Regions from separate parts of the Marinobacter fonticola genome, predicted to be linked through region 3. Evidence: predicted binding sites of a transcription regulator. Region 3 holds the regulator's gene; each other region holds the start of a gene.

Evidence for each region. Region 3 encodes sigma-54, which starts transcription at its own class of promoters, with help from an activator protein. Its sites were predicted from a motif close to ANTGGCATNNANNTTGCTNT; they were not measured.
Region 1: FXO11_RS16420 (PEP-CTERM sorting domain-containing protein) is a predicted target of sigma-54. The motif match lies at 5,440-5,459, and genes of this name have one in related genera.
Region 2: FXO11_RS07105 (flagellar basal body-associated FliL family protein) is a predicted target of sigma-54. The motif match lies at 1,867-1,886, and genes of this name have one in related genera.

The regions. Positions count from the first base shown of each region.
Region 1 covers NZ_CP043042.1:3,679,777-3,689,523, forward strand. The annotation lists gene FXO11_RS16385 (ATPase) at 1-349, opposite strand, end outside; gene FXO11_RS16390 (ArsR family transcriptional regulator) at 606-908, opposite strand; gene FXO11_RS16395 (antibiotic biosynthesis monooxygenase family protein) at 1,056-1,367, opposite strand; gene FXO11_RS16400 (PA4780 family RIO1-like protein kinase) at 1,620-2,477, shown strand; gene FXO11_RS16405 (antibiotic biosynthesis monooxygenase family protein) at 2,557-2,862, opposite strand; gene rluF (23S rRNA pseudouridine(2604) synthase RluF) at 2,906-3,646, opposite strand; gene FXO11_RS16415 (transposase) at 3,917-4,894, shown strand; gene FXO11_RS16420 (PEP-CTERM sorting domain-containing protein) at 5,603-6,394, shown strand; gene FXO11_RS16425 (transposase) at 6,513-7,031, shown strand; gene FXO11_RS16430 (hypothetical protein) at 7,542-8,294, opposite strand; gene FXO11_RS16435 (Rap1a/Tai family immunity protein) at 8,434-8,799, opposite strand; gene FXO11_RS16440 (antitoxin) at 8,891-9,163, opposite strand.
Region 2 covers NZ_CP043042.1:1,581,999-1,591,745, reverse strand. The annotation lists gene fliN (flagellar motor switch protein FliN) at 1-190, opposite strand, end outside; gene fliM (flagellar motor switch protein FliM) at 183-1,181, opposite strand; gene FXO11_RS07105 (flagellar basal body-associated FliL family protein) at 1,315-1,818, opposite strand; gene FXO11_RS07100 (flagellar hook-length control protein FliK) at 2,053-3,288, opposite strand; gene FXO11_RS07095 (Hpt domain-containing protein) at 3,487-3,834, opposite strand; gene FXO11_RS07090 (ATP-binding SpoIIE family protein phosphatase) at 3,966-5,690, opposite strand; gene FXO11_RS07085 (STAS domain-containing protein) at 5,734-6,039, opposite strand; gene fliJ (flagellar export protein FliJ) at 6,252-6,701, opposite strand; gene fliI (flagellar protein export ATPase FliI) at 6,705-8,054, opposite strand; gene FXO11_RS07070 (flagellar assembly protein FliH) at 8,035-8,964, opposite strand; gene fliG (flagellar motor switch protein FliG) at 8,964-9,747, opposite strand, start outside.
Region 3 covers NZ_CP043042.1:2,987,221-2,996,967, forward strand. The annotation lists gene mlaE (lipid asymmetry maintenance ABC transporter permease subunit MlaE) at 1-270, opposite strand, end outside; gene FXO11_RS13290 (ABC transporter ATP-binding protein) at 267-1,076, opposite strand; gene FXO11_RS13295 (calcium/sodium antiporter) at 1,561-2,523, shown strand; gene FXO11_RS13300 (KpsF/GutQ family sugar-phosphate isomerase) at 2,541-3,509, shown strand; gene kdsC (3-deoxy-manno-octulosonate-8-phosphatase KdsC) at 3,562-4,122, shown strand; gene lptC (LPS export ABC transporter periplasmic protein LptC) at 4,127-4,717, shown strand; gene lptA (lipopolysaccharide transport periplasmic protein LptA) at 4,695-5,246, shown strand; gene lptB (LPS export ABC transporter ATP-binding protein) at 5,246-5,971, shown strand; gene FXO11_RS13325 (RNA polymerase factor sigma-54) at 6,356-7,876, shown strand; gene hpf (ribosome hibernation-promoting factor, HPF/YfiA family) at 8,030-8,338, shown strand; gene ptsN (PTS IIA-like nitrogen regulatory protein PtsN) at 8,394-8,861, shown strand; gene rapZ (RNase adapter RapZ) at 8,923-9,747, shown strand, end outside.

The sequences.
Region 1 (9,747 bases), 690 kb from region 3:
GCAGCAGTGATTTATAGAGCTCCATCAATTCATCGTGGAAGCTGAAAATTTCCCGGGCTATCTCGTCGAAACCCAACTGCGCATAGTGCGTATCGCTCTTACGGCGAGAATCGATAGGCTGGTGGTTGAAGAAATCGTAAAGGCGGGTCTTCAGCACCTTCGGATCGGCCTGCTTTTCAAATTCGGCCGTAATCCGAGCCAGCTCCGACTCGTGCTCGGACAGGTAGGTCAGCAAAGCGCTGGCCCGTTCATTCTCGTTGGTCTCGGCCGAATCCTGCAGCGAGCGCGAGAGGTGGGCATGGAGCTGTCGGGCCCAATCGATGAGATCTTCAAAGGTCTTAATTTCCATTCGCTGGCCTCCTTACCGGATTCAATATTCGCACATCCGACACGTCGCTGACCCTCGCTTGGGATGTCGAACGGGGCCGCTTGCACGGACAGTAAACGCGAAATTCGTTCGACACGCCTCGTCTCGGTCATCCCTTCAAACCGTCGAATGTGCATCGTTCCTTTACTCATACTGTAGTTCTTTGGGGAGAGAGACAACAGAAAACCGAAGAACCTGAACGAAAATTAAAGCGCTAAAAACCCGGGGAGGCGGTCAATCAGGAGACGGCGGTGAATCGGGGCGGATCGATCCGGGTCGACTTACAGCGCGGACATTTGCCGGGCTTACGAGCCTTACGCCGATCCTCGAAGCGATAGCCACAGGCATTGCACGCGGCGGGAATCGTCGCCACGCGCCCGGACTTTTTCAGCTCATCCAGATGCGCATAGATGTCTTTTTCCGTCAGGCGCACCCATTTGGAGAGATCGCTGGCATTGCACTCGACCTCTTCCAGGATGGCAAGAATGTCCTGTCGAATCGTAATCGTACGCTCAGCGGGTACTCTCTCAGGTCCTGTCATAACCAGTTTAGTTCCAGCTATCAACACGTCGTCAAAGCCCGGCACGGCTTATCGCACCGGATGGTCGCACTAGTGTGGACGAACTGGCGCCTTGGCCGGACACTCGTGCCCTAGGTGTTAGCAAGCACTACTAGGTGTTAGCAAGCACTAGTTGTTAGGAAGCACCACCCATTCAGGTTCGTCGAACTCCCCGATAGCTCTAATCTCGCAAAACGGCGCCGCGCTTTTGATGATGTCTGCCACTTCGGGATTATGCTGTCCTTCCATGGCGTCGCGGCTGGCTTTGGTATCCCAGTGGGCGATGGCGATCAACTTTTTCGGATCGTCTATCTTGCGATGCAGCTCGGTACCACGGGCCCCAGCCGCCTGCTGGATCAAACGGCTGGCCCTGACCCAGGCGTCCGCATAATCCTCCGCAGTGTAACCATCCTTGATGTGGACTTCGAAAATGTATTTCATAGTCGGCTCCGTCAACACTTGAACACTGAATAATGCAAACCTGAAACTCTTGTGCTCATCGCAAGCCTAACGTGAATGCGGGGTGCCGCGCTAATACCCATGATGGGCCAACCGGGCTTGAAACAGGCGTAAGAATTTCTACCAGCTTGTTTCCGTGATGAAACCACAGCAAATTGCCCGTCATTCTGCGAAACTGGGCAACTGTATTTGGCTTTGCGCGGTTCAGGCCGCTCTACTGACACTTAAGGATTTATGAAGACACCGAAGAGATTGCAGCCCCTAGTCGATGATGGGCTGATTGACGACGTCGTCGCGCAGCTGATGAGCGGCAAAGAAGCGCAAGTCTATGTCGTGCTTAGTGGCGACCAGCGGCTTTGTGCCAAGGTGTTCAAAGAGGCTAGCAAGCGTAGCTTCAAGCAGGCTGTGCAATATCAGGAGGGCCGTCAGGTTCGTAACAGCCGCCGCGCCCGCGCCATGTCGAAGAAAACCCGCTACGGCCAGAAGGAGCAGGAAGACGCCTGGCTGAACGCCGAAGTCGACGCGCTATATCGGCTCGCGGCAGCGGGCGTGCGCGTCCCCAAGCCACACGCATTCGTCGACGGTGTACTGCTGATGGAACTGGTAGCGGACAGCGACGGTGCCGCCGCCCCGCGCCTCGACGACGTGTCCTTCAGCCCGAAGCAGGCAAGAGACTACCACGACCGCATTGTCAGAGAGGTGGTGCGCATGCTCTGTGCCGGTCTGGTTCATGGCGACCTATCCGAATTCAATGTACTGGTGGACGAGAACGGGCCCGTCATTATCGACCTGCCCCAAGCCGTCAATGCCGCTGGCAACAACAACGCCGCCCGCATGCTGGAACGGGACGTGGACAATATGCGCCGCTATTTTGCCCGCTTCGACCCTGAGCTGCTAAAAACCGACTACGGCAAAGAGATCTGGTCCTTGTACGAGAGCGGCGACCTCTATCCCGATAGCCGACTCACCGGCTGCTTCGAACACGATTCCGCCAGTGCCGACATGGAGGAGCTGATGGCCGTCATTGAGGCCGCGCGGGAAGAAGAGGCAGAACGTCTGGAACGGGAGCGGTTAAGGGACAGCGAGGACTGAGGGCCCGGTCCAAGTTTGGAAACCAACAACCTCCCGAACGGGCTCGACAGAAGACGAACTGGCGCTAATTAATAGCAATCTACAGGGCAACAACGTCGTGATGGAGGGCGATTGCCTCGTAGCGCACCATAAGCGCCTTTACTGGGTCGGGAACCACGGCTTGCTCGAAGTTTGGGCCCGCAAACATCTTTACGGCTTCGAGAGATTCGAACCAGAATATGGTTGTGAACTCGACCTCTTCGCCAGCCTCGCGCCGGAGTAGATTGGTGTCGATATAGCCACTGACACCCTGCGTGACTTTCGGCAGAACAACATCCCGGAAAAGCTCTTCATAGGCCGCAGCATTATCCGGGGTGGTCCATCCTTTCCATATTCGAGCAATCACCTCGACGTCTCCTTGCTTGTAAAGTCTTAGGGTGGGCGTCCTTTTAGTCGTTACTTTTGGATGATGAACCCTGCTTTCGTTTATCCGATCCGGCAATAGACTGATTGATTTCAGCCATTTCTTTCGGCGTCAAATTACGCCATTGCCCAGGCTTTAGGGCATCCAATGAAACGCTCATAATACGGGTTCGCTTCAGCCTTGTTACTTCATAACCAAAATGGTCACACATTCTCCGTATCTGGCGATTCATTCCCTGCGTTAGAATAATTTTAAAGACAAAGCGGCTAAGAACTATCACTTTGCATGGTTTGGTAACGGTATTTAGAATAGGGACGCCCTTCGCCATTAACTCTGCAAACTGCGCATTCAACGGCTTGTCTACAGTGACAATATATTCCTTTTCATGAGCATTTTCCGCGCGCAGAATTTTATTGACGATATCCCCGTCACTAGTCAGAAAAATTAGCCCTTCAGAATCCTTATCCAAACGGCCTATCGGGAAAATGCGTTTTTTATGGCGAATGGCATCAATAATATTGCCTTGCACCTTCGATTCTGTGGTGCATGTAATACCCACCGGCTTGTGATAAGCGATATAAACCCGATCAGATTTATCAGCGGCTCTATTGCGGATGCGCTTACCTTCCGCCATAACGACATCACCAGGCAAGACTTTAGTCCCCAACGCCGGACATTTGCCATTAATGGTCACCAGTCTTTGTTCTATTAATTTGTCTGCCTCACGGCGGGAACAATAGCCTGACTCGCTTATAAATTTATTCAAGCGGCGTCCGTCATTCGCGCTAACGTTTCTGCTCTTATGCTTGCCTGCGTTCCTACTCAACCAAGTACCCTGTCTATGCTCTGAACCATGGGAAGCTACTCTGACATAGAGACACGAAGCGGTCCAAGGAAATGAGCAAAAGCGCTGGGGCGAAAGCCTTAAGAAGAAAGGGAAGTCTTAAAGTCTTAAGGACACCCAACGAAACCATAGCCCCGCCCAACAACTTCTGATACTGTCTATCCATACAGCTACCGAAAGAAGGGAATGCCAATGCCCCGGGCAAGGAAAGCCCAAGTCGCCGTCGAAGCGACGCCGTACTACCACTGCGTCAGCCGCTGTGTCCGACGCGCCTTTCTCTGTGGCCAGGATCCTCTGACCGGTCAGGATTTCTCACACCGGAGGGCCTGGATAGAAACCCGCCTGCTCAAACTCGCTACGGTGTTTGCACTGGACGTCTGTGCTTATGCGGTGATGAGTAACCATGTCCATCTGGTCCTGCATATCAATCAAGCGGAGGCCGACCAATGGTCCTTGCGGTCAACCATCGAACGATGGCACCACCTGTTCAAGGGCACGATCTTCAGTCAACGCTATCTCCAGGGTGAGTCCCTACGAGACATCGAGCAGCAGATATTGGAGGAGCAAGTCGAGATTTGGCGGGCGCGGTTGCAGGACATCAGTTGGTTCATGCGTTGTCTGAACGAAGACATCGCCCGGCGGGCCAACCTTGAAGATAATTGTACCGGCCGATTCTGGGAAGGTCGTTTCAAATCCCAGGCCCTGCTTGACGAGCAGGCCCTGGCCGCCTGCCTGGCCTACGTCGATCTCAATCCCATACGCGCCGGCATCGCCAAGATGCCAGAGACGAGCGATTTCACATCAGTCCGAATCCGGGTGCGGCAGTATCTGAACGATACCGATAACCTGCCTGGCCTGTTTCCGTTTGCAGGCTACCCACGACAGGACATGCCGGTGGGCCTACCCTTCCGGCTGGAGGACTACCTGGAACTAGTCGATTGGACGGGCCGCCAACTCAGGGCCGGCAAAAAAGGCCACATCCCCGAAAACGTACCCCCTATCCTGGACCGCCTCGCCATTGAACCCAAACATTGGCTCTACATGAGTCGCAGCTTTGAAAGCCAGTTCAAAGGACTGGTTGGCACAGCGTTCAATCTGAAGGCGGCCTGTCAGCAATTGGGCTACCGACGGACCGTGGGCCTGGGCCGTTGCCAAATGCTGTTGGGGTAGCCCCGCTCAACCTACCTTCCTTCGCATCCAATACCTGCTCTCCTCGAGCGGCGGCAGCCGCCTTTTGTTCAGAAAGCCGCATTGCTTGGTTGAATAGCCCTACAAGACGCAAAGCCGTGACGATTCTCCATTTCGCCGGGTCAAACCGGAAAGTTAAGGCAAATTTTGCTGTAAAGACTGAGCGAGGCCTCCGGCTTAGAGTGGGTGTCCTTTTAAGAAGGGTGTCCTTTTAAGTAAATACGCGAATCTCCACTGCTTGCTCCTGGGTCAACATAGATGCGGCTCAAAAAAAGCCGCTATTGTCGCCCAGGGGGCCAGTTTTACTTCGACGTCAGGGGTCATTTTTACATCGGCGGTGACAGCCAAACAGGAAGTAGCGCTGATTCTTCATTTCGCTGGGCCAAACTGGAGAGTTTGGGCGGGATGTGTGCGCGGTCTTGGAGCGGGCGCCCTTTTAAGTACTTTTAAGCACGGTCTTTATCTTTTTAAGTACTTTTAAGTATTTAAGTAAAACCTTTAAGCAGGACTCTAGTTTTCTAATTAGACAGGGCTAATAATTTGCGCTATCAATTCACATTACGGCAGTAAGTTGGGTTTTTTATAAGGTTCTGAAGCCAAGCTGTCTCCCTCCTTTCGTTTGTACCCTCCTTCGCTACCTGCATTTAAGAGCTTCTTATTACTAGGTTATACTTATACGGAGACAAAATAATGAAAAGCATCGTTCTATTTCTCGTCTTTAGCTTTTTTTGCACCTTCTCTCATGCAACTGCAATCTTTTCCTGGTTCCCAAACTTCTCTGTTTTTTCTCTGCGTGTAGCAAACGCCATTCCACCAGCTGGCCCATACGCGTCGGGAGCGAAAGTTATTACTGCAGTGGTTGATCCTGATCCTTCCACTATCTATTCAGGGCGATTTAACCTCAACTACGACCCAAGTCAGCTCCAATTTATCCCCGTGGCAGGCCAGAGCTATGGCTGGCTCGGCGATTGGGGCAATGATCCCTCAGCTACACCAGCACCACCGCTTCCAGAAAATCCCGAGCAGTTTGTCTATGCCGACACACTCGAGCCTGATCTTCAGGCCCCAAATAGCGGCCTGACCAGTTCTGTAGAGACGAGTGCGTCTGGATCAATCGTAGTTGAATTTGATTGGGGCGATTTAGGGTTTGAATCAGATGAGCCCTACAATTTCTTTGCGATCAACTTCGCGCTTCTAGATAACAGCCTGAGACCCGTCGCAGTCCCCAATGGAACCTTCGGCGCTGCGCTGAGTATGGGTCTCAGCTCAGCCACGCCTGATACGTCTGCTCCCAACTATGCTATTTGTCAGCCACAGTCTCAGGTTGGCGAGCGAGAATTCTGCTCAACCGACCAGCGCTTTCCGGATTTCGCTCTTGTGCCGGAACCCTCAACGGTTGCTCTCTTAACTACTGCTTTACTGGGCCTACTATGGCGTAAAGGGAAACTTAGGGCCGGCGTCCTTTTAAGACATTCCTTTTAAGTATTTTAGAGTGGGTGTCCTTTTAAGGGTTTTTGAGTTCAAGCCGATTCCAGACAAAACATCCCAGAAGATTAAAGACTTGCTGGCCCGACGCAGCCAGCTTCTGGAGATGTCCACGATGGAGAAAAACCGTCTCCAGATACTCCCGAAAGCGCTGCATCGTTCCATCAAAAGCGTGCTCAGGATGCTTCAGAATCAGATTGAGACCATCACCCGACAGATCGAACAGGAGGTGGCCAAAGTCGATCACTGGCGAATCAAAACGGAGATCATGACCAGTGTGCCGGGCGTCGGCAAAGTCCTTGCCTACACCCTGCTCAGTGAGCTTCCAGAACTCGGTTCTTTGAACCGAAAAGAGATTGCTGCACTGGTTGGTGTCGCGCCCATCAACCGGGACAGCGGCAAGCTTAATGGCAAACGACGAATACGGGGAGGACGTCACAGAGTGCGCACGGTGATGTTCATGGCCATGCTCTCATCCATCCAGTGCAACCCGGTTTTCAAACGCTTCTACGAGCACTTGAAGGCCCAGGGGAAACTGCCCAAAGTCGCCCTCATTGCCTGTATGAGAAAGATGATTGTGGTGCTCAATACGATGGTCAAAAATCAGGAGGCGTGGCGTGAAAAAATGGCTTAATTTATCGGATTGACACCACAGTCACTTGTTAAATTATTGATATGATTGAACCATATAACATTAAAGCTACCACGAACAGGCTTAGTATTCCGAAATAAAGGAGAGGCGTTTTCATCTTCTTGAGCTGAAGTTCCGCGTACGCATGCTCAATCATTTGACGCCTAGTCTTCTGCGAGTTTTCTCTCAGCGCCAAAAGCTCGGCTGGGAAGTGGTGCGCGCCCAAATCAATGGCTCGAAATGAGATGTATATCGAGATCACGCTAGCAACGAGGGCTATGTAGTCATTGCTTATACCAGCGCAACCAACTGCCAGTCCAAACGCGAGAGTGCCCACTACCACCTCGAGATGCATCTCCCAGTTTCGCAATTTCTTCACGAGTTGCTCTCGATCCACACTCTACCCCTCAAGCAAGAATCTGTTGCCGACAATTTAACGCTTGAGTTGAGGGGCGTTTGTGGAGCACGCGCAGCGTGCGGAAAAAACGTCCCTCTCCAACGATTTGTTGGGCGTCATTTGAACTCCTCCAATACCTTTCTAGCCAGATGCAGATAATGCCGGTGATCGAATAGCAATTGCTTGGGTATATTGTAGACCTTGATTCCGCTTTCCGAGTTCACACAGAAGACGGGCTCGAACGATGCGACCTGCTGAGCCTCGATCATGATTTCGATGCGCCTCTTCCCTCCAAGCTCGCTCTCCGGCGCTCCTGACAAGTGATCCAAGCGACGAAATTCATCAACTTGGTCCTGGGAGGTGATGATGCCTGGGGGAACGTACAACGGAATTCGATGTGCGGCTGGATCCCTTAAGACCGCCAAATCTAGGCCCCACGATTTCATCGCTGATAGATGGTTCGCATGAGGAGTTGACCGGTCTCCGACGGCTTTAAGAAATTTATCGCCGAAAAGGTGGACTTTCATTCTGGCGCCAGAATCTTCTGTTGTACCAGGGAAGACTTGAAGCTCGAATTGAAGGATCCACGCCAAGTTATCTAGAGCGCCCCTCAAATTCAGGTAGTATCCATTCAAATGAAGCGCTGCCTCTGTCGCCACATCGGCTGAAAGTGCGTCCCGCTTTGCGGCAAAGCAAGTGCGCTCCAAATATTCCCGGCAGTGGCGAAGAACATAATGTCTTGCTCCCAGCCCGCTTTTCAGATGCGTTAGGGCTTCGGGGGTCGAAAGCCAGTCGCGGGCATCGAATATTCGAGTTTCCAAATTTGACTCAAGAAATCGAAGACGCTGAAATTTCTCTGGCTTTAGCACGATGCTTTCCTATGACGCTCAACGCCATGCTCAGCTGCGCGCGTAAGCGCGTCCGGTGTAGGCCCGTAGGGCCGGAACGAACTGCAGCTACTGGTTATGACCTGCTTCAGCTCGACAGAATAGACGCAGAGCACCCCAGTCACTCGCACGGATATGCTTCTTGGAAGGCTGTCATGGCCAGCAAAGTTTCTGGATAATGAAGCTTTGCGGGATTATCACGCAAAAACGACGTGACTATTCGAATAGCCTGACCGTTATCGATGCCTCCTTCTGGGAAGCATACTATAGAGCTACTGCTCCCCATAAGTTGCATTGTGTTTCTTACCCCTTGAACCATCCCCATACACACTCCCACATTGAATGGGCTCTGCACATTCTTGGTATCAAGAAATCTTTCTGCGCTTAGACATTGCTCCAGTAGTCTATTGCCATCAGCCTGAGCAAATGTTGAAAAGAAGAAAAAAATAATAGCCATTGCTGCAAGATTCAGGTTTCGAAAGGCCATTTTTTCTCCTTGTATTCATAACGCCCGCCATCACCGGTGACAAAACCAGAGCGAAGCGGAGGTTTTGGCATCCGGTGCATGGCCTGGTTAGCTATCGATCCTCGCGCAAGCGGCCTTCCACATATTTATGAAGGATGCTGGCAACAAGTGTCTGGTAGGGGATGCCTTCTGCCAGGGCTTTCTTCTGGAGCCCCCTAAGATCCTTTGAGGATAGTCTGATGTTAATGCGGGCATCTTTCTTGAACATGGCCTCGGCGTACTGTTGATGCCGCAATTTCCTGTCTTCACTGGCTGGCGACCGCTGCAGCTCTCCTGCATCGAATGCATCCAGAATTTCCTGCTCTTCTTTATCCAGCCTACTCATTTTGGACCTCCCAAATAGGTTCTGGTCGCTTTCCGGCTCGGGATGATCGTTTTCAGAAAAACCTCATCCTCTGACTCCACAAAGGGCACCAAATACGCATACCCCTCGATCTCAATCACATGAATTTGTTGCCCCGGATATCGCTCCTGATTCGGATGCTCGAACGTATCCAGGATGCCTCCAACCGAGATATGCAAAACCACATCCTCGAAAGAGACGCTCCTTTCTGCTTGGAGAAGCTTGTTCTTCTCTGGGTTCCATGTGATAGGTTTCATGGGTCAAAAGATAGCACATTGTGTGCTTTCTGTACTCACTAGCTAACATTTGTATATGAGTTCCGAAGACCGATATCCCCGCGACCGATATCTCATTTCCAAATTTCGCTTCAAACTAGTCTGCGGCCCTTGGCATGTCAACGTTCCAGACACACCTAGGAAAACATTCATTTCCGACAAAACGGTCGTCACGACCGATATCCCCGTTTTTCACGCACCGTCCAACCTATTGAAACAACTGGCAAACATGGCCATTTCACTGTACCTCTCAAAAATCACGGTCGCGACGACCGTTTTTCCAGTTGCTCA
Region 2 (9,747 bases), 1.4 Mb from region 3:
CTTCCATGGGCGCCGTTTTCACCGAGTTGCCCTGGCCCGCTTCCTCCATAGCCGCAGCCCAGTCGTCGTCCCCGCCACTGCCTTCGTCGGTCGCTTCGCCGGATTCAGACATCGCCGATTCCCATTCGGCGGCGAGTTTCTCATCCTCGCTCATCTCGTTGTCGTCTTTCTGGTTCTGGTCTTCAGCCATTCCTGTCCACCTTGAATTGCTTCTTTACGTTGGGGCGGGTTGCGCGCTCGGTAACCCGTAGCGCCAGGTTGCCATCCCGGGTACCCAACTGGGCCTTATAAATGGGAATGCCGTTGGCCGTCATGGTGAGATCGCCTTCCATCTCGATAGGAATGACGTCACCGGCCTTAAGCTTGGCCAACTCGCGCAAAGACATGCGGCGGCGGCAGACGGTCGCATTGATCGGTACATTGACGGCTTTGATGTCTTCCTGCAGGGCGTTGACCCAACGCTCGTCGACGTCGTCGATATCACTTTGCACCCCGGCGTCGAGCACATCGCGAATCGGTTCGATCATCGAGTACGGCAAAGCCATATGCAGTTCGCCGCCACCGCCGTCCAGCTCGATGTGGAAGGTGCTGATTACGACCACCTCGCTGGGGCTGACAATATTCGCCATGGCCGGGTTCACTTCCGAGCTCATGTATTCGAAGTCCACTTTGAGCACCGCATTCCAGGCTTCCCGCATGTCCTGAAACACTTGGTTGAGCATCATCTGCACAATACGGGTTTCGGTCGGCGTAAACTCGCGGCCTTCGATTTTGGCATGCCGCCCTTCGCCCCCGAAGAAGTTGTCCACCAGCTTGAACACCAGCTTGGCATCCAGGATGAACAGCCCGGTGCCCCGTAGCGGGCGCATTTTCACGAGGTTGAGACTGGTCGGCACATACAGCGTATGGATGTACTCGCCAAACTTCATGATCTGCACGCCGCCGGTCGACACGTCGGCGTTGCGGCGCAACAGGTTAAACAGACTGATACGGGTGTAGCGCGCAAAACGTTCGTTAATCATCTCGAGGGTCGGCATCCGCCCACGGACGATACGATCCTGGCTCGCCAGGTCGTACGACTTGACACCGGCCTCGTCAGCATCGTCGTAGGTGTCGATGTCACCGTCGTCGACGCCGTGCAATAGCGCATCGATTTCGTCTTGTGACAGTAAGTCCTGCATACCTGTTATCCGATCTCAGAGGTTGCCATTACGACGACGGGACCGGCAACGCAGGTTTCGCGCCGCAGTTGCCGGTCCCCTTATGATTAATCTTTCGCTGTTCGTGCGGTTGATCCCGTGGCTAATGCCGCCGCTACTGCAACACAAAGTTTTCGAACAGAATGTGATCAATGGGTTCCGCGCCCTCCTGCTCGAGCACCGTATTGACGGTACTTAGGGCTTCCTCAAGCAATGCCTGCTTCCCCTCCGGGGTCTGCATGGCCTGAAAATCTTGCGCTCCGAACAGCGTTAGCAAGCGGCTACGAAGTAACGGCATATGGGTTTGGGCCGCATCGAGCGCTGCCTGATTTCGGCTTTGCAGCGCCACGAAGATCTGCATATACCGTTGCCGTTCCTCACTGGCCAGTGTGACGATAAATGGCTTGTCGAGCGAGTAATAGAGACTGGGCTCGAACGCCTCCGCCGCTGCGGTATCAGCGTCGCCGTCCTGCGTCTCGGCATCGTCGCCAGACTGGAGAAACCAGAGCGTCCCGCCTATCGATAGAGCCACGGCCAATACGATCACGACGACCAGGCCAATAATGAGTTTAAGTTTACCCTTCTTGCCCGCGGGCGCCTGCTCCGTATTCTCTGCCATAGTTCCCAACAGTCAGTTTATTGTCACTCCACGAATACGCCCGGATCTTAAGCAAGGAGCAGACCAATTACGTCACATGAAAGCCGAATTCTGCAGGAAAGCGGCCAGGTTTTGTGGCTGGCCACCGTCGCGCTCTTTATTCCAGACACGTTTATAAAACAGAAGTCTAGCCGCTGTACGGGAAGACATAAACCACCGGCCGGCAGATAGATGCCGGCCAGGAGTGACGACATCTTAGGCGTAGAGGTCAACCTCGCCGCGCCAGCTCAGGTCCAAACTGCCGCTACCCAAGGTATCTTCCAAGCCATCGCCTTCACCTTCGGAACCGAAGCCGTAGCGACCAGACTGGCCCTCATCCGCAAGTTGCTGCTGAGCGCCCTGGTCGGAGGCGTCGGCCGAAACCTCGAACTTCTCCAGAGTGAGGCCATTTTCCTGCAGCATATCGCGCAGCCGGTGACCATTCAGTTCAAGCTGATCACGTACAGCGGAGTGCGTCGCGTGGACGGTCACGTGAGCCTGATCCTGCTGGACCTGAACACGAACCTCCAGGGGACCGAGATCCGGCGGAGTGATATGAATTTCCGCAGTGGACATGCGCTGGGCGGTCAACCAAGCCAGCTTACCCGTCACTTTCTCACCCCATTGGGCGTGCTGAACCGGCAGGTCCAGGCTGGTGGAATAGCTTTTCAGGGTGGCCTGGGACTCGCGCCCTTCCAGACCCCGCTGCAAGGCCGTGGCATTGTTTTGCAGGGCGCCCGTCTCCCCACTCCCCTGGAAACGCGCAAGCTGGGCGGAAAAATCCGCCGCCTTGCCGTCGGCGCCCAAGGCCGACTTACCGACCAACGCGCCGAGCTGCTCGCTCTTCATGCCCAGCAAGCTATCGGAATCGCTTCCACCACCCGCACTGCCCTGCTGCAAGGGCTGCATCATCAGTTTGTCCATGACCGCGGTGGAAACGCCCGCCATCCCGCTACTCTGCGTGCCCATCTGCGTGCCCACACCTGTGGTCAGGCTCCGCGGGCCTTGAGTTACGCTTTCCTGCGGCAAAGGCAGGCCAAACAACATCGGCAAAATTTCGTCGCCGATGGCGCCAGTTTGCTGATCCGGCGTCTCAGAAGCGTCACCGGCACTCTCAGCGGTCGTCTCCTTATCTGCTGGTGACGATTCTGAGGCTTTATCGCCCGACCTGGCGCTCTCGTTTGGTTTTCCAGACTCGTCCGCGTTTTCAGCCGGCTTGGCCCGATTTTCCTCCAGGCGCTGCTGCTCCGACTTTTGCCTGGCCACCCGGTCTTCCTCGGCCACGCGATCGGCACGATCCTGCCGCGCGTCCTTTTGCTCCAGACGCGCCTTTTCACGCGCCGAGACAGCTTCAAACCTCTCCGCCGGCCGCTCGCTCTCCGACGCAGAACCTTGACGTTCAATTGTTTTTTCAGGGGTGGGTGACACAGGCGTCAGCACCATTCCGGACATGGCAACCTCTTGCCGTTTTGGCGTAGTTAGAACAATTGTTTGTTTCGGAGCAAGATAGGTGCCAATCTTTTTAATACAAGACAGGTGTCAACAATACGAAGTCCAATAGGCGCTAAGGAAAGGACAACCCGCCAGGGCGCGGTAGAGTCACTGCCAAAGAGCCATCAACGCGCATCGAGGGTGGTCAGGTAGAAACATTCATCGGATCAGTGTCCGTTCCAGGAGTTCGCGAACCGCAGAAAACTCGCTTTGTATATCGTCCAGAATGTGCACCGCTTCATCGAGCCGGTCTTCTCGTCCGGCCAATTCCGCGTCCGAGCACAGGGAACCGAGGCGCGGCGCTCCGATATTGATGCAGCTGCCTTTGAAACTGTGGGCCGACTTGGTGAATGCATCCACGTTGCGCTCCCGCAACGACGAGCGCAGCGCATCAAGCCGTTCGCTGGAGTCGCTCAGATAGGTCCTGATCAGAACCTCGAACTCGTCCTCCATGACTTCACGCAGTTCCGCCAGGGCTTCGCCATCCAGATGTGGCTTTTGGTTCATGGTCGTCTCGTCTCCTTACAGGTCTACTGCACAACAGGTCTACTGCACATGGGCGCTCGCTTGCGGCTTGGCCCCAGCAGACACGTCGTGCCCGGCGCTCAGCGCGGTACCGCTCATGACATCGCGGAGGGCTACCGGGAATCAATGGACCAGCAATAGACGGCCTCGACTTCATTCCCGCTGCCCCGGTGTGTCAGCGACTCACACAGTTGATGCAGCAACGCCAGGCCCCGCCCAGCGTAACCATCGTTCTCAAGAGAAGACAATGCGCCATCAGTATAGTCGAAGCCCTCCCCGCTATCGCTGCAACTGACCCGGAGCTCGCCGCCCTTCTGACCTGTTTCATGCTGGAGCCGAAAGCGTACGGTATCGTGCTTGCCGGCACTGCGCAGACGCCGCTCTCGCTCAGCATAGTAGTGGCCAAACCCCTCGGGCGAACTTTTCCAACTAGAGGGCAGCTTGAGTACGCCGTGCTCCAGCGCGTTGGTGTACAGCTCCGAGAGTATGGTGTAGACCTCGCCGCTCCGCCGCCTCAAACCCGGAACCTCCATGCAAATATGCAGCAGCAGAGGCAGCGGATTGAACTGGGACAAAGTTTCACCCGCCACTTCGTACTCGCAAGTCCAGCGCGCCGGACCGCCCAGAGCCGATTGCGCGACCCGTTGAGGCAGCTCATCCAGCACCGCCGATAGCGCCACATCGACCGAGACCAGCGTCAGATCGTCTCGGGTTTGCTCCGTGTCGGTAAAGGATTGGATCGCTGCCAGGACGGCCTCCAACGCGGACCGATCCGTGTCGCACGCGTCGAGCACTTCACGCAGCCGGGCTTCGCCGAACATGTCCCCATGAGCATTGGTGGCTTCCGGCACACCATCGGTAACGAACAGTATGGTGTCGCCCTCTTCCACTTTCACCGTATCCACTTCCGCGGAGAAGCGATCGCCGGAGACAACACCCAACGGTAGGTGACGCGACGGCAGCGGCAATAAATCTTGGTCGCGGCGCATGAGAAATCCGGCCGGCAAACCACCGTTCCAGAACGTGAGGTTGCCGAGGTGGAAATCCAACTCCAAGAAGGCGGCACAGCAGAACATATCGGTTGGCAGGATACGCCAAAGCTTCAGATTGATTTCCCGCAGGATATCGCCGATCAGGAAGCCCTTGCTGGTCATGCCGTAAAAGATTTCGGCCAGCGGCATCGCGCCGATGGCGGCCGGCAAGCCGTGGCCCGTGAAGTCGCCGATCAGTATGTTCATGCCGCCGGAAGGACGCGGACAGGCAAACAGCACGTCACCGTTGAATACGGACATCGGCGATGCGTGATAGCGAATATTGGGCGCGTCGAGACAACCGGTGTGCGCAACATTGTCAAAAACCCGACGGGCTATGGTCTGCTCCTTAACCAATTGCTCGTTGCGGGCCCGGATCAAGTCGCGCTGTTTACTCAAGGTCCGGTGCATCACCCGCATTCGGTTAAAGGCGTTGATCTTGGCCTCGATTATGATGCGGTTGTAAGGCTTGGAGAGAAAATCGTCACCGCCGGACTCCAGGCAGCGAGCCAGTGCGTCCGCGTCGGAAAGGGAGGTCAGAAAGATGATCGGCACGAGTTCTTCGCCGGCCAACGCTTTGATATGGCGCGCAGCTTCCATACCGTCCATGCCCGGCATCATGACGTCTAGCAGAACGATCTGGGGCTTGAAGCTGCGAAAGCTGTCAACGGCCTCAACTCCGTTTGCCGCCGTCATCACCTCATGGCCCTGACGACGAACCATGGTTTTCAGAATCAGGCGGTCGCTTTCACTGTCGTCGGCAATCAGGATGCGGAGAGGCTGCGCATCCTTGTCCGCTTCGTCCAATGCAAGGCTTCTCCGGTTCTAACTTGGCCTAATCGTCATGGCGTCACTTTATCGAAAACAACTGTTCGAAATTCGAAATGCTGAGAATACGCCTGACATCGTTATTGCAGTTCTCGATCCTGACCCGGCCAGCATCGCCCCCGGCGTAATCCCGCAATAACAGCAGCATCCCCAGCGCCGAGCTGTCCAGATAGGTCGTTTCCGACATATCGATGACGTAGTCGCTTACTTCCTGGTCGCCGTGTTCGTACGCGTCGCGGAAACTCTGGTGAGAGCTGAAGTCAAAGCGCCCGTCAATACTGATAATTAGCGTGCGTCCATCCTCGCTTCGCCGCGTATGAATTGCCATGCGGTGTCCTCCATCGATACCTCAGTCTGTGGTCTTGCCGTAATCAGTGTGTTCGTTATTGCCGAGCGCCTGGACCATTAGTCCATCGCAAACCTTTAACCACGCCTAAATGCTCCGTGGCCAGGTGATTTTTTTTAGATCCCCGCTTTGAGGATAGCCAACTCTGGGGGAATTGCATGCGCAATTCGTTAAGTCGCGCCTGAATGAACACGTCAGTTCAAGCGTCGCCTCGCGTGTATTCGGTTGGCGGCCTCATCCAGCGCCTTCTGTTCGCGCTTGTCCTGTTCGCGCTGCTCCTGAGCGCGGCAGGCTTCGATATGACGGACCATGCCCTGCTTGCGCTCGTAGGCTTCGCGCCATCCGTCGCGGGCTTTTTCGTAGCTGGCGTTCGCACGCTGGGCCTGCTTCTCTTCCGCCTGGATGGCGTGATCGAGCTGGGCAATAAAGGCCTGCCAGCCTTGCAAACGATTGACCGACACGACCCCCTGCTGGCCCTGACGCATCTGCACGCGGTAGTCCGCCTGATACTGGCGCAGCGATTCAAGTTGCTGCTGGTGGTGTTGCAGTTGCTGACGGGCCCGGTTCATTAAGTCCAGCGCCTGATCTTCACGGCGCTGTTCCAGCGCCAAGACCACCTGCAAGCGTTGAGATCGCGGTTTCATACGTTATCCCCCTGGCTTGGTCTTGCGTTCGGGGAGCACCGTTTTCAAACGGTCGACACTGTCCTGATACGGCGCACTTTCCTTCAAGCCTTGCTGCATGAATGCACGCATGCTGTCGATACGCTCGATGGCGTAATCCGTCACCGGATCCGAACCTTTGACGTAGGCGCCGACACTGATGAGATCCCGGGCTTGCTGGTAGCGGGCAAAAATTTGTTTGAACTCCTGGGCCTTACGGAAGTGGTCCTGGCTGGTGACCTGAGGCATTACCCGGCTAACCGAGGCTTCCACATCGATGGCCGGGTAGTGACCCTCTTCGGCCAGACTTCGGGATAACACGATATGACCATCCAGAATGGCTCGGGCAGCGTCGGCAATCGGGTCTTGCTGGTCGTCGCCCTCGGTCAGCACGGTGTAGAACGCGGTGATGGAGCCACCGCCAGGTTTACCGTTGCCGGTTCGCTCAACCAATTGCGGTAGCTTGGCGAACACCGACGGCGGGTAGCCTTTGGTTGCTGGCGGCTCACCCACCGCGAGTGCGATCTCGCGCTGCGCCTGGGCATAACGGGTCAGGGAATCCATCAATAGCAGTACTCGCTTGCCCTGGTCGCGAAAATACTCGGCGATGCGGGTGGTCAGCATGGCGGCACGTAATCGCATGAGGGGTGAATCGTCCGCCGGCGAGGCGACGACCACGGAGCGGGCCAACCCCTCTTCGCCAAGAATATCCTCGATGAACTCCTTGACCTCGCGGCCCCGCTCGCCGATCAAGCCGACCACGGTGATATCCGCATCGGTAAAGCGGGTCATCATACCCAGCAGCACGCTCTTGCCCACGCCACTGCCGGCGAATAGGCCCAGCCGCTGGCCCTGCCCTACGGTCAGCAGCGAATTAATGACACGAATACCCACGTCAAGGGATTGGCGCACCGGCGCCCGGTGCAGCGGGTTGATAATGGCTCCCGACAGTCCGACTTGGGCCTCGGCCCGTAGCGGGCCACCACCGTCAAGCGGCACGCCGGTACCGTTAACCACCCGGCCCAGCAGTTCCGGTCCTACCGGGACGCGGCTGGCTGCAGACAGCGGCACCACGCGGGCACCCGGGCGTAGTCCCTCAATGGCGGTCAGGGGCATCAGGTAGACCCTATCGTCCTCAAACCCCACCACTTCCGCTTCAACGCTGCTTACACCCTGGCCCTGTATCACGCAACGGTCGCCCACCACCATCGGGCAACCGACGCACTCCAGGGTCAGACCGACCATACGGGTCAACCGGCCGGAAAGTTCCGGCTCGAGTTTCGGGGGAAGATAATCCTGAAGGCGATTAATCCGCTCAGCGAGACTGCTCGTCACGGTCGTCCTCCGGGATATTTGGGTCGTCGTCGCTGGCCTCGTCCGAGGCCGCCGGTGTCGTCGAATCTGCCGTTTCCGGAGGGGTGCCGGGGGTTTCGAGAACCTCACGGTGAAAATCCGTCAGCTCCCCCATCATAGCGTCGAGTTCAACGCTGTCGCCAGGCTGATCGCTATCCAGCTGCTGATCCAGCATGCGCTGCACGGCCTTCTGGAATCGTTTCTCAACGGTGAAATCCACCAGACTGTGCCGGGTTTCCGCCTGGCAGCCCCCGGCGAGTATGGTGTCGTCCTCGACAATACTGGCCTCGGCATCAAGCCGGTTCGCCGCTTCCCTGACCCATTCAACATCTGCCGGGTTAACTCGCAGACGTACGTTTTCCTGCGTGGAGGGCAGACTAGCCAAGGCCTCCCGCACCACGGCACGGATCTGGGAGGAGTCTGTTTGCAGTTCACGATAGACAACAGCCCGGGCCAACACCGTGGCCAAATTGAACAGCGCGGTTTCCAGTTCATCTTCGTGCCGACGGATCGGATCTACCAGTTCACTCAGCAGCTTTTCCAGACGCTCCAACCCCTGGGCGACCTCCGCACTCGTCTTTTCCAGTGCGTCCTGGCGACCTTGCTCGCGGCCTTCAGCCAACCCTTGTTCCAGTCCTTCCTGGTGGCCCGCCTCACGACCGCTGGTCAAACCTTCCTGATGCCCAGCCTCGCGGCCCTCGCGTTGGCCGTCCTCCCAGGCTTCCTGGCGAATGGCCTCGATATCGGCCGCCGTCAAGGGCTTGACGTCGCGCTCTTCCTCACGGGAATGGGCCACCGTGTTCCCGTGCTCGTCCAGCAGGGGAAGTTCCCAGCGCTCATAAGCTGTCAATTCCTCGGAAGGAATACGATCACGATGGCTTTTGTTTTTCATCACATCATTTCTTCGCCGGACCCGCCAAGGGTGATTTCACCGGCCTCGGCCATACGCCGGGCAATGGTGATAATGTCTTTCTGCGCCGCTTCGACCTCGCTCACGCGCACCGGGCCCTTGGCCTCCAGATCGTCCGCAAGTAGTTCGGCCGCACGCTTTGACATGTTCTTGAAGATCTTATCCTTAACTTCGTCGTCGGAACCCTTGAGCGCCACCACGAGCACTTCGGAAGACACTTCGCGCAGCAGCGACTGAATACCGCGGTCGTCGATATCCTTGAGGTTGTCGAACACGAACATCAAGTCTTCGATAGTGGAGGCCAAATCCGGATCCATATCCTTGATGGAATCCATCAGGTTGCCTTCGATGCCGCGGTCCATAAAGTTCATGATATCCGCCGCCCGCTTAATACCGCCGATACGGCTGGTCTGCGTCGCCGAACCGCCCGAGAACTGCTTCTCGAGGATGTCGTTCAGCTCCTGCAACGCTTGCGGCTGGATGCTTTCCAGCGACGCTACACGCATCATGACGTCGAGACGAACCTTGTCGTCCAGGGTGGCGAGGATCTCCGCCGCCTGATCCGGATCGAGATAGGACACGACGATCGCCTGAATCTGCGGATGCTCGTAACGGATAATGTCGCCGACGGCTCTCGGCTCCATCCACTTGAGCGTATCAAGCCCGGTGGTATTGCCGCCAATCAGAATGCGGTCGATCAGGCTGGATGCCTTATCGTCACCCAGCGCCTGGGTCAGCATGGCGCGGATATAGTCGTCGTTACCG
Region 3 (9,747 bases):
AACCATCTGGCCGATGGCTTGCTCGGAACCGTAGTCGGCAAGGATAGTGTAGCCCTGCAGACCGAGAACCATGCCAATGAATAGACCGGAGACGATGATAATCGCCAGGGAAAGCACGCCCACCGCATAAATCTGTTTGATTAATAAGGGGAAACCCGTCGCCGGCTGGGGAACGGCAACAATACTGCGGAACAGGAATTCGCCGGAACGGCCCAGCGAAGCAAAGGTGTCGAGAGTGCCGCGACCCAGCGCCGCCAATCGCTCGATCATCGGGAGGCTCCAGCCAAATCGTCAGCTATCATCGGCGCCGAATAATGGAAGGGTACCGGTCCGTCCGGCTTACCCTGGAGGAACTGCTGCACCCGCTCGGATTCGCTGGCACGCAATTCAGAGGGCACGCCTTCGCCGACAACCTTGCCGCTGGATACGATGCAGGCATAGTCGCAGATACTCAACGATTCCGGCACATCGTGGGACACCAGTACACTGGTCAGCCCCATGGATCGATTGAGCTTACTGATCATTTCCACCAGCACGCCCTTGGCGATCGGGTCCTGCCCGGTGAAGGGCTCATCGTACATAATCAGTTCCGGATCCAGCGCAATACTGCGGGCCAGCGCCACCCGCCGCGTCATCCCGCCGGAAAGCTCGGAAGGCATCAGGTCTCTCGCGCCGCGTAGGCCGACCGCCTCCAGCTTCATCAGCACGATATCGCGAATCATGTCTTCGGGGAGATCGGTATGCACCCGCAACGGGAAGGCAACGTTTTCAAACACGCTTAGATCGGAGAATAACGCACCGCTTTGAAACAACATGCCCATGCGGGCCCGTAAGGCATAGAGCGCCGAACGGCTAAGATCGTGCACGGGCTGGCCGTCAACCAGAATACGTCCGCTATGGGGCTTTAACTGGCCACCGATCAGTTTAAGCAGCGTCGTCTTACCGGTGCCGCTCGGCCCCATGATGGCCGTTACCTTACCGCGAGGAATCTGTAGAGACAGGCCATCGAAGATTCGACGTTCACCACGCAGGAACACCAGATTATCGATATCGATGTAAGTGGATCCGGACGCCATCAAGATCTTCCTGTTGGAACCGTGCGAGAGTGTACTGCGTCAACACCGCAGTAAACGCCCGTTAACTCCGTTATATACACGCCCGCCACGACCATTGGCGGTGACAGACGCTCGCTGAAGGGCGGTACATTAAGCCAAGTTGCCGCCAAGCTCAAACGCTCCGTCTCAGCAATGACTATTCTGCTCCACCGGCGACTATTTTTCCTTCCAGTGGCTAGGCCTTTAAATCCATGATTATCAAGCGCGAGCGCATATCCGGCTGAAATCGACGGTGATGCTCTGCAGACCATAGCGTACCGGCATTTTGTCCGCCACGCCCGGCCGGTTGCGGCAATCCCCCATCTGCCGCACAATTCCCCGCCTCTTTATCGCTCGCTTTGGACTTCCAGACGTCTGGTTTTCCAGGCCTTAATTTTTCAGACTTCGATTTTTTCGGTCTTTTTGTTTTCGGACTTTGATTCTCCAGACATAAGGGAACTGCAGGATGTCTCTACTGCCTTACATTGGCGCCCTCATCGTCGGCCTGATTCTGCTCATCTGGAGCGCAGACCGCTTCGTCGAGGGCTCGGTCGCTATCGCCCGCGGCTTTGGTATGTCGCCCTTGCTGATAGGCCTCACCATTGTCGCCTTCGGCACGTCCGCCCCCGAAATGCTGGTCTCCGCCACTGCAGCCCTCACAGATGTCCCGGCCCTGGCCGTTGGCAACGCGCTGGGTTCGAACATCGCCAACATCGGACTGGTGCTCGGCATTACCACGCTTATTGCGCCGATCCCCCTGAAGCGCGCCGTTCTCTTCCGGGAGTTCCCCATCCTGCTGGCCGTAACGCTGCTGGTGCTTCCCTTATTACTGGATAACGAACTATCGCCCGTCGACGGCGTGATCTTCCTGGTGATGCTGGGCGTCTCGCTATTTCTGATGAGCCGCAATAACAACCCGGCCGATGCCCCAGAGTTTCTCGAAGAATTGGAGGAAATCCCCCCAATGGCCACCGGGCGGGCCATCTTCTGGTTTGTCATCGGCTTGGCGGCGCTCGTTTTGAGCTCGCGCATTCTCGTCTGGGGAGCCACCGAACTCGCGCTCTCCCTGGGAATCAGCGATCTAATCATCGGTCTGACTATCGTCGCCATTGGCACCAGTCTTCCGGAGCTGGCCGCTTCGGTCGCCAGCGCCTTAAAAGGACACCACGACGTAGCGCTCGGCAATATTGTCGGCTCCAACCTGTTCAATTTGCTTGCGGTGCTCGCGATGCCGGCGCTGCTTAACCCGGTACAGATCGAGAGCGAGGTCCTCTACCGGGACTATGGTGTCATGGGCGGCCTGACCTTGCTGCTGGCAGCATTCGCTTACGGCATGCAGAAAAAGGGAAAACTGGCCCGCTTTGAAGGTGGTATACTGCTGGCCGGATACATCGCATACACCATCGTGCTGTATCAGGCAGCGCGCTAGAGAGTTTTGCCGTAATTATGACGACCTCTTTTATCGATTCCGCCCGCGAAGCCATTGGCATCCAGCGAGAGGCCATTGACGCCCTTATCAATCGGATCGACGACACCTTTATAAAAGCCTGCGAAGTCATTATGTCCTGCTCCGGTCGCGTCGTCGTGACCGGCATGGGTAAGTCCGGCCATATCGGCAAGAAGATCGCTGCGACACTGGCCAGTACCGGCACACCGTCGTTTTTTGTCCATCCGGGCGAAGCTAGCCACGGCGACCTGGGCATGATTACCCGTCAGGATGTGGTTCTTGCCATCTCCAATTCCGGCAAGACCAGCGAAGTGCTGACCATCCTACCTCTACTCAAGCGCATGGGCGCACCGCTGATCAGCATGACCGGCGACCCGGAATCGGTGCTCGCCCGGGAAGCGGTGGTCAACCTGGACGTGAGCGTACCGCGGGAAGCCTGTCCGCTAAATCTGGCCCCCACCAGCAGTACCACCGCAACACTGGTTATGGGCGACGCTCTAGCGGTAGCCCTGCTGGCCGCACGCGGTTTTAGCGCCGAAGATTTTGCCTTCTCTCATCCAGGCGGCAGTCTGGGCCGCCGGCTGCTGCTGCGCGTTTCCGACATCATGCATACCGGCGACCGCATTCCGCGTGTGTCGGCGGACACGCTACTCAGTGGCGCACTGCTGGAAATTTCTCGAAAAGGGCTGGGGATGACCACTGTGGTCGACGACCACGACGCCCTGGTCGGCGTATTTACCGATGGCGATTTACGGCGCACGCTGGATCGAAATCTGGATGTTCACGTCACACCGATTCACGATGTCATGACCGTTAAAGGGCGTAGCATCTATGACGATCAGCTCGCAGCCGAGGCCCTCAAGCTCATGGACGAGGTGAAAATCAATGCCCTGCCGGTACTAAGCCGCGACGGACGCTTGGTCGGCGCCATCAACATGCATGACCTGCTTCGCGCCGGCGTGATATGAACGTCAACCCGCTCGAACGAAGACCCAACGAAACGCCGTGAAGGACCCTCGCATGGAACGACCGCTGCCCGATGATCTGATTACCAAAGCCGCCAGTATTCGCTTACTGGCACTGGATGTGGACGGCATCATGACCGATGGGCGGCTGTACTTTACGGCCCAAGGCGACGAGCTGAAAGCTTTTAACATTCTCGACGGACACGGCATCAAACAGCTTCGCCGCAGCGGGATCGAAGTGGCCGTCATCACCGGTCGCAGCTCGCCGCTAACCGCACGCCGAGCCCGCGACCTGGGCATCCAGCACGTCTATCAAGGCCGGGAAGATAAAGAGGCTGCCCTCCGCGAACTTCTATCCGAGCTGAATATTTCCAACGAGGCAGCCGCCTACATGGGCGATGACCTTCCCGACTTGGGCGCCATCATGCTTGCCGGCTTGGGCATTTCGGTTCCCAATGGCCACTGGTATGTTCGCGAACAGGCGGATTACTGCACTGAAGCCGCAGGCGGAGAAGGCGCCGTGCGCGAGATTTGCGACCTGATTCTGCAGGCCCAGAACAAGCTGGCCGACCTGCACCTGACTTACCATTCCGGCGGCGCTACCGACGGAGCGTGACACCATGCTGAATCGACTCAACCGGCTTCGTTTGCGGCACCTGGGCATTGCCATATTGTCGGCCGTGCTCATTGGCCTGCTATGGCAGAGTGACGAGAAACGAGGCATTGACCCGGCCGCTGACCTGCGTGGCCCGCAGGAACCCGACAGTTTTGTCGTGAACGGCGAATACCGGTCCTTCGCGGAGACGGGGCAGCTCTCGGCTGTCATCAGCAGCCCGCGCGTCGAGCAATTCGACGAACAGAGCCTCGCAGACATGGAAGCCCCCCGGGCCCGACTGATCGACGTCAACACCGGTTTACCCTGGACGCTCCGGGCCAACGAAGGCCGCTACCAACTGGATAGTGACATCGTCAGGCTCTCCGGCGATGTTGTCATTACCCGCACGCTGCCTTCCGGAAGTCAGGGCGAACTGAAAACGCCCCACCTGACGCTGGATAACGACAAGCGCATTGTGCACACTGACGCCCCGGTGGTGCTGACGGATCCCCATGGCGTAACCCGGGCGACGGGCATGCAGGCCTGGATCGACGAACGCATTATGGAACTTAAATCACAGGTGGAAGGACAGTATGAGGCGCCCTCAAACCGGTAACACCCACAAGCTCTCCGGCCTTATCGGCATCGCTTTGATGGCGCTGGCCGGCCAGGCTGCGGGCTTCGACCTGGACTCCAACAGCCCAATAAAGGTTACGGCGGACAACGCTCGCCTGGATGAATCCAAGGGGACCGCAATCTACACCGGCGATGTCATCGTGAGTCAGGACGCCACCGAACTGACAGCCCAGAAGGTTGTCCTCTACCGCAACAAAGGCGTGCTCGATCGGATCGAAGCCTTTGGCGAACCGGCACACTATAGCCAGGCACGTCAGGGTGAAACGCCGAAAACCGACGCCGAAGCCCTCACCATCATCTACGCCGCTGGCGACAGCCGCATTACCTTCGAAAAGCAGGCGATAATCCGTCAAGAGGGCAACGTTTTTAAAGGGGATCACATCGAGTACAACACGGCCAGCCGCGTCGTCGTCGCCGACGGCGGGCGCAGTCCGGATAACCCGGACGGTCGGGTAGAAATGCTGATACAACCGCGCCAGTCCAACGAAAACCAGGGCGAGACCAACTAATGGCGATCCTGTGCGCAAGCAACCTGGCTAAAAGCTATAAACAGGTCAATGTGGTCAAGGACGTCTCCCTGGAGATTCGTAGCGGGGAAATCGTCGGCCTGCTCGGCCCCAACGGCGCCGGCAAGACCACCTGCTTCTACATGATCGTCGGCCTCGTGCCGGCGGACCGGGGCCGGGTCACCATCGACGACAAGGATATTACCCCGCTACCGATGCATGGGCGCGCCCGGGCCGGCATTGGCTACCTGCCCCAGGAAGCCTCGGTTTTTCGCAAGCTAAGCGTGCGCGACAACATTATGGCGATACTGGAGACGCGCAAGGGGCTGTCCCGTGCCGACCGGGAAAGCCGACTCGAAAACCTGCTGGAAGAATTCCACATCACTCATATTCGCGACAGCATGGGCATGTCACTCTCCGGCGGCGAAAGACGGCGAGTGGAAATTGCCCGCGCGCTGGCTATGGAACCCGCCTTTATCCTGTTGGATGAACCTTTTGCCGGCGTGGATCCGATATCGGTCAGCGATATCAAGCAGATCATCCGTCACCTCCGGGACAAAGGTATTGGCGTGCTGATTACAGATCATAACGTGCGAGAGACCCTGGATATCTGCGAAAATGCCTATATCGTCAGTGGAGGCCACATCATCGCCTCCGGACATGCCGACGACATACTGGCAAATCAGCAGGTCAAGGAAGTTTATTTAGGCAACGAATTTCGCCTGTAACAAGAATCGGCGTGAGATGAGTTCAACTGATGCCAAACGCAGTACAGAAAGCAATACAGAAGAGCAAAAGCACTCACAGAACCACAGCCCGGCATCTTGTCTGATGCTTCCATCTTGTCTGATGCTTCAAAGGGGCTGGCTGTCGCATATTTCTGCGAAAACGCTAAACTCGAAACATGGCCGTCCGAGTATGGGCTCAAACATCGGCGGCCAGAACGTTGTCATCTGCACACCCATGGCAGTAAACTTCGGCAAAGAAATTGCTTGTAGAACTAAGTCGCCACTTTCTAAGTCCGGGATCAATGCCCTATAACTCCGGGCGCGACGTGGTTCGGCAAAAAATTAACGCCGAGAGCATTAGGGTGACGGGATAAATCAATGGTAATGAAAGCTTCGCTCCAGCTTAAGCTGGGTCAGCAGCTCACCATGACACCGCAGTTGCAGCAGGCCATACGCCTTCTGCAACTGTCGACGCTGGATCTTCAGCAAGAGATCCAACAAGCGCTGGACTCCAACCCGATGCTGGAAACCTCCGAGGAGGAGGAAGGCTCGGACACGTCCGCCGAGAACGAAAACAGCAGCAACGAGGCTGAATCCAAAGAGCAGAATGATTCAGACTCCCAGCAGGAAGACAATAGCTGGGATGAACCGAGCGAAGAGCCGGATTGGTCTGCCGACAACCAGCAGGACATCCCCGACGATCTCCCGGTCGATACAGCCTGGGACGACATCTACCAATCCGCACCTACCTCAGCCTCCCGCGGCGACGACGAAGACGACAGCGACTTTGAGTCTCGCAACTCACCGACAGAAACCCTCCAGGATCACCTGCTCTGGCAACTCAACCTGACGCCCATGAGCGACCGCGACCGCGCCATTGCACACGCGCTGCTGGATTCGGTGGATACCCGCGGCTACCTCATCACGAGCGTCGAGGATATCCACGCGGGATTGGAGGACGAAGCCGACGAGGACCCTCTGGAACTGGACGAAGTCGAGGCGGTCCTGCGCCGGCTCCAGCATTTCGATCCGCCGGGGGTTTTTGCCCGCGATCTGCAGGAATGTTTACTGATTCAGCTTAACCAGTTGCCGCATGACACGCCCTGGCTACCGCAGGCGCGCCTGGTCATCAGTCACTACATCAACCTGCTGGGCAACCGTGATTACGCTCAACTCCTACGCCGCAGCCGCCTCACCGAAGAACAACTCAAGGCCGTACTCGCGCTGATCCAGACACTGAATCCGCGTCCGGGCGACTCCATGGAGCAAGGCGAACCCGACTATGTGGTGCCGGATGTGGTGGTGAGCAAATCGAAAGGCCGGTGGCGCGTCGAACTGAACCCGGAAATCGCCCCTCGGATCCGGGTGAACGCCGGTTACGCCGCGCTGATCCGGCGGGCGGACAGTAGCGCCGACAACACCTATTTGCGCGATCAGTTGCAGGAGGCCAAGTGGTTTATCAAGAGCCTACAAAGCCGTAACGAAACCCTGCTTAAAGTCGCCACCCGTATTGTCGAACATCAGCAAGGCTTTCTCGATCATGGCGAGGAGTCGATGAAGCCTCTCATTCTGTCCGATATCGCCCAGGCGGTCGGCATGCATGAGTCGACCATCTCGCGGGTCACCACCCAGAAGTACATGCATACGCCCCGCGGCATTTTCGAGCTGAAGTATTTCTTCTCCAGCCACGTCAGCACGAACGAAGGCGGGGAGTGTTCGTCCACGGCAATCCGTGCCATGATCAAGAAACTGGTGGCGGCGGAAACGCCAAAGAAGCCGCTTAGCGATAGCAAAATCGCCGCCCTACTTGGCGATCAGGGTATCAACGTCGCCCGGCGAACAGTTGCCAAATATCGCGAAGCCATGCATATACCGCCGTCCAACGAACGTAAACGATTGGTATAACGCAAATACGGATACAGCGTAAGACCGTTATGAGGGACAGCCGCCCTCAAGTCCGGGCGGCCAGACATAATTTCAGGCGTCCGCCGCACGCGACGGGCTCAACATCGGGCGCGCTCTTAAGCGCCCGTGCATGTCGACAAGTAGGAGAAGCCTATGCAACTCAATATGTCAGGTCACCATGTCGAATTAACCCCTCCCCTGAAAGAGTATGTGTCTGAAAAATTTCAAAAACTTGAACGTCATTTCGACCATATCAGCAACTGTCAGGTGACCCTGTCCGTGGTAAAACTCCGCCATACCGCTGAAGCCACGCTGCATGTCGTCGGCGGGGAGGTTCACGCAAAGGCTCAGAACGAAGACATGTATGCGGCGATCGATTCGCTCGTGGACAAACTTGATCGGCAGATCCTGAAGCACAAGGAGAAGACGGTCGACCGAATGCACGGCGCAGCCAGTCGCTAGCCGCTTCATTAAGCGTCAATCGTTATCCGTTTCATATTAGGAAAGCATTCCATCCATGACGGAAACACCTTTAACCATACAGTCCATCCTGGTTCCCGAGCTCACCCTTAGCGGTGTGCCGGGAACCAGCAAGAAGCGAATCCTGGAATTGATCGCCGAGCATATTGCTCGGCGCTATCCAGAGCTTGAGGAAGCCCAGATTTTCAACAATCTGGTCTCCCGCGAGCGCCTGGGCAGCACAGGCATTGGCCAGGGTATCGCCATTCCTCACTGTCGCCTCGAAAACTGCAACCACGTCATTGGTGCGCTTCTGACCCTGGAAGAAGGCGTTGCCTTCGATGCCATCGACAACCAGCCGGTTGATTTACTCTTCGTGCTGATCGTGCCAAAGGAGGCAACCAGCGAACATCTTGAGTTGCTCAGCCAGTTGGCCGAGAAATTCAATGAACGCACTTTCTGCGAGCGCCTGCGTCGATGCGAGGATGCGACCCAGCTTTACGAGGCCATGACGCAGTCGCAGTAGCTGAGTATTCGCACGGGCCATAGCACCAATCCAGACAGGGCATCCCAAGTTAAGGCATAGCATGAAACTGATCATCGTCAGCGGTCGTTCAGGCTCGGGGAAGAGTACGGCCCTCCACGTTCTGGAAGACCTGGGCTTCTATTGCATCGACAACCTACCCATTGGATTGTTGTTCCCACTGACAGAAGAAGCCAGCCAGGCTTCACCGCGCAGGCTCCGCAACATTGCCGTCAGTATCGATGCGCGCAACCTGGCGGGCGAAATCGCCAACTTCGAAGCGATCCACGAACGCCTGGAAGCCACCCAGCTGAAGGTCGAGATTATCTTTCTCGACGCTACCGATCAGTCGCTACTCCAGCGTTTTCACGCCACCCGGCGTAAGCACCCGCTGAGTGACGATCGCACTTCATTGCGCGAAGCCATCGCCGGCGAGAAACGTCTACTAGAACCCCTGGCTCGTCTCGCGGACCTTTACATCGACACCTCCGAGCTCTCGATGTATGAGCTACGGGACATGGTCAAACAGAGGATCGTAGGCCGGCGGGAGCAAGAGTTGGCACTGCTGTTCCAGTCATTCGGCTTCAAACATGGCGTGCCGGTGGACTCGGATTATGTCTTCGACGTGCGCTGCCTGCCCAACCCCTATTGGGATCCCAGCCTGCGCAAGTTTACCGGTGTCGATACCGAGGTTAAGGACTTTCTCGAGCAGCAACCGGCAACGCAACATATGCTGGATGACATAAAACGCTTCCTGGAAGCCTGGCTACCCGCTTTCCGCGAAAGCAACCGTAGCTATATGACCATTTCCATCGGCTGCACCGGGGGACAGCACCGCTCGGTCTACATGTGCGACCAGCTCGGCGCCTACTTTGAAAGCCAGTACAGC